2 regions of the Paenibacillus nitricinens genome follow, and region 2 is predicted to be linked to the other one. Evidence: riboswitches for the same ligand, from Rfam matches in the RefSeq annotation. Region 2 holds a riboswitch; the other holds the start of a gene.
What was found. A riboswitch is a leader RNA that binds a small molecule or an ion and turns the genes downstream of it on or off. The one in region 2 is predicted to bind cyclic di-GMP.

Region 1: it holds a riboswitch for cyclic di-GMP, as region 2 does, so the genes downstream of both, ACN6KS_RS04885 (glycosyl hydrolase) here and ACN6KS_RS02585 (choice-of-anchor A family protein) in region 2, are expected to answer to the same signal.

Annotation. Positions count from the first base shown of each region.
Region 1 is NZ_CP183948.1:1,101,045-1,103,247, reverse strand. Features, by position in the region: gene ACN6KS_RS04885 (glycosyl hydrolase) at 1-950, opposite strand, end outside; cyclic di-GMP riboswitch class I at 963-1,042, opposite strand; gene ACN6KS_RS04880 (sugar phosphate nucleotidyltransferase) at 1,179-2,203, opposite strand, start outside.
Region 2 is NZ_CP183948.1:572,452-574,654, forward strand. Features, by position in the region: gene ACN6KS_RS02580 (hypothetical protein) at 1-347, opposite strand, end outside; cyclic di-GMP riboswitch class I at 840-930, shown strand; gene ACN6KS_RS02585 (choice-of-anchor A family protein) at 1,041-2,203, shown strand, end outside.

The sequences.
Region 1 (2,203 bases), 530 kb from region 2:
CAGCTCATCATATACGTCCATTTACTTTGCGATTGCTGTAGCTTCTCCAGATTAGGCACTTCACCATTCTCCCCGATCGCAATCGGTTTGCCAGCGGCTAGACTCAACAAGCTATCATAGTATTTTTGCTGGTAATCATTTTCGTATATATCTGCTGCCAGAATATCTACTTTATCTGCTCCTGGATAAGTTGACGCATAAGGATCTGACCAAACATTCGGAGCATTCGGACTCCATACCCATAACAAATTATTTAATTTATGAACGTTAACAAAACGGTCATACATAACATTCCAAAGTTTTGAAAAGTTGTTTTTCTTCCCCCACCAGAACCAGTTTCCGTTCATTTCATGATAGGGTCTCCAAAGTACCGGAACGTTGGCATCACGTAAGCTCTTTAGGGAGACTGCTACCTTATCAAGTTCAGCGATCAGACTGTTATATTGCTTGGTACCCGGTGTAACGTAACTATCGAACTCACTTTGGCTAAGCGTTTTTTTCACATTACCCCAGTCATAAGCGGTGCCTGGCAGGTTAGCATGAAAAGTCATAGCTACGATCCCGCCCGCTTTATTCCAGTTGATGGCGCTGTTCACCACATTTTGACGCTGCCAGGCCATCGTTCCTTCGGACTGGCCACTGATCGCGCCCAGTTCATAACCGTGAAGAGCTGCGTACTGTCCGCTTGTTCCCTTCAGCATATTGTTAATTTCATCTGGACTTTCTAAATAGTCATGTTGACCAGCAATAATACCTTTTCCTGAAATCGAGTAAAGATAGTTAAGCAGCTTTACGGCTTCGGGTGAGGCTCCTGGGGTAACTGGGGTACCAGAATTTGAAGCAGCTATGACAACAGACGGCGAAATTCCAACAGTAAGCGGAAGTGCAGTCAGAAACAGGACGAGTGACAGAAATGCGCCAAATAATCGATACGTACGGTAAGCTTTCAAAATAATCTCCCTTTCGGTAGCCAGGCTGCCACTCTTTCGAAGGCCCTATAGCTTTGCGTCCCTACCTTTCGATAGGTTTGCCTTTTCAATTTAAGAGAAATAATCTCTCTTACCGTAAGTATCGACGACAATTAATGATATATTTAGTGTTTTTATGACTTTTTTTGATAATTGAGTCAATTTACCTGTTTAAAGAAATTTCAGATTGGTTAAATAGATAGGTTAGACCTATGAAATGAATTGTTGTAGTTCTATATCATTCCAGTCTAAAGTAATACGAATATTATCTTCTTCTACTAACTCAGAACCCGTCTGTACCTCTATAAACTCAACATCCGTCAAAGCAAGGATCGCGTGCTTCGTTCCTTCCGGGATACGTACCACGTCCCCAGCCTTCACATTATGTTTCTTCTCATTCAGCACAATACTTGCTTCGCCGCTGACGATTGTCCAAATTTCACTACGCTTGCGATGTAATTGATAGCTGATATTATTCCCCTCGGATATAAAAATCCGTTTGGTCAGCACTTCATTACCCTCGTCGTATTTCACATAATCAATAACTTTGTAATGACCCCAGCGGCGTTCCTCATACATCGGTCTCTGTTCAAAGGTCTTCAGCACTTCTTTAATCCGTGGGCTCTCAGCTTTATGGGTAACCAGAATACCATCCGGGCTAGCCGCGATGATCAGATCCTTCGCACCAATTACCGTAATCGGAATATCCAGCTCATTAATCAAGCAAGTCCCCTCAGAATCCGCCGTCACAAAACCTTTTCCTACATGCTTGCTGCTCATTTCCTCTGTCAGCGTATTCCAAGTTCCAAGATCCTTCCAGAATCCATCATAAGGCTGCACCACAATATGTTCTTCTTTCTCCACCACCTCATAATCAAAGCTGATGGAAGACAATAGCTTATACTGCTTCTGCAATTCTTCATATCCTAAAGGCAACCCTTTACGCTGCAAAATATCTAACAAGTAGCCTAAACGGAAGGCAAACACTCCGCAATTCCACAATGCATTTTGTTCGATGAGCTGTTCTGCTTGTATGCGGTCTGGTTTCTCTTGAAAGTGACTCACCTTCATAAAACCATTCCCCCCCGCCTCTTCAGTGGTAGGAATGATATATCCGTATTTCTCTGAGGCATGTTCAGGAACAACACCCATTAGTGCCAGATTTGCTCCGCTTTCCAGCATGGTCCCCTCAAGCATAGCTATGGTATCGAAAAAGGATGCTTCTACATAAGGAT
Region 2 (2,203 bases):
TCCAGACCGAGATATCTGCGCATATGAATTGCAGCTTGGGCAGCGACAATGTCGTTTAATAGCAGCATTCGTTCATGGTATCCACGACATATAAATTTGGCTTCGATCCCTGCATTAAGTCTGTTCTGCTCATAAACCTTGATTCCCCGTTTTCTCATCTCTGAACGAACATCTCTTAAATCTGTTGTAGCAACTGCTGCGGCTGTTTCAAGAACCTCCAGATAGGGGGCGGGTGTTCGTAAATGTGCAGATAGAATGGCGGAGTCCCGTTCGAAAGCTGATAAAATCATCGGAAGCAATAAATAAGATTTCACCAGCATATTGTCCCTGCTTTCAGCTCTATGCATGAATCTCATCACCCCTAATGGGAACGTATATTCGTATTCTACCCCGATATTCCAAAAATAATCAATGGTATTTCTAAACAGCTAGTACAATGTGATTAAATTCACAACTAAATTAGAAAGAATAAAATATATTAAAATTGTAATAATAAAAATTAATGCTTCAGACTTATATAAAGGGAGAATTTGGATGAAAGAGGAAGAAAGTCTCGCCCGTGGAATGGTATTTGGTCTGATTCTAAGTATTCCATTATGGATATCGATATTAGGTTGGATAAAGTTACTTTAAAATTGAAGGAAAACCTTTGTGTGAAGCGCCTTTTGGCGCTTTTTTTGTGCTTGCTTACGCGTGTAAATATCAAAAGGAATTGATTGACAATTGTGGGGATGGAGCGCTAAACTATTGTTAGTTCCAAAGTATTAAAAGTCATAGACCATTATTTAATAGGATGCTTAAGCTACTAGTTCTAATTTGCAAAGGCTATACATATATAATCATGATAATAGCAAACCGCCTGAAAGGGTGGGACGCAAAGTTCAGGAGTCTAAAGTGTCTAAAAGACACTATGACCGTCCGACTGCCATGAGAAGGGAATTCTACTTCTTTTTTGGCGGTCTTTTTTTGTTATTAGGTTCTTTAGAGTTCTGGTAATTATTCTGTTTAATTATAAATCATAGTTTTAGGAGGTGCGCATTTTGAAAAGAAGAATGAAACCGTTGCTCTCATTAGTAATAGCGGGGATTTTGATGGTGGGTAGTGGGCTTTCTGGAGGTGGTTATTTGGTCAGTGCGGCAGGGCCTGTGCTTCCGTATATTCCTACACCTGTGTTAGGCATTGCAGGAAATTTTAATACTTTTATCCTTGGTGACTTCAATCAATCTAATGATCAGGTTCACGGGCGCCTGGCGGCCAAAGGTAATATTACTTTGCAGAATTACGGCGTATCCAAGGATAATCCAGGTGGAGATGTCCTTATTGCTGGCAATGACATCACTTTTACTAATGGGACTGTTCATGGAGCATCCGTTCATGGTGGTGTTTTTATCAGAAACGGTGTAGATCTTAAAGAACCAGCGAGAAAAGGGACACCTATTGATTTTGATTATGAAGAGCAATATCTTATTGGACGTTCTAATGAATTCTCTTCACTTGCTACAGTCGGAACTTTCAAAAAGGAATATGGGAAAATAACAATTGATGCTCCGGAATCATTTAACGTTCTTAATCTAAGTGCTGCTGATTTCGTTGGTGCTAATGGCTTACAGTTTAATATTGCAAATAACGCCACAGTTATCGTTAACGTTAGCGGAAGTTCAGTTGAAATTCCAAGCTTTCAAATTTGGGGAGGCAGCCCTAACAAGGTATTATTTAATTTTTATGAAGCTAGCACTGTAAACATTGGAAGTTTAACAATAGAAGGAACTATTCTAGCTCCGCTTGCAAAAGTAACTTATAATTCCGGAGAACTGCATGGGACATTGATTGCGAAAGGATTTGCTGGTGGTGTGCAGATGCATTGGTATCCATATGAAGGGGTAGAGTCGCCTCCTACGCCGACGCCAACAGTGACGCCGACACCAACAGTGACACCAACGCCGACCGTTGCACCGACACCGACGCCGACCGTGACACCAACACCGACGCCAACGCCAACCGTAGCACCAACACCGACCGTGGCCCCGACGCCAACGCCGACCGTGGCCCCGACACCAACACCGACCGTGGCCCCGACGCCAACGCCGACCGTGGCCCCGACGCCAACGCCGACTGTGGCCCCAACGCCAACGCCTTGCGTGACGCCAACACCGACGCCAAAGCCAACACACACACCAAAGCCAACACCGACGCCAAAGCCAAC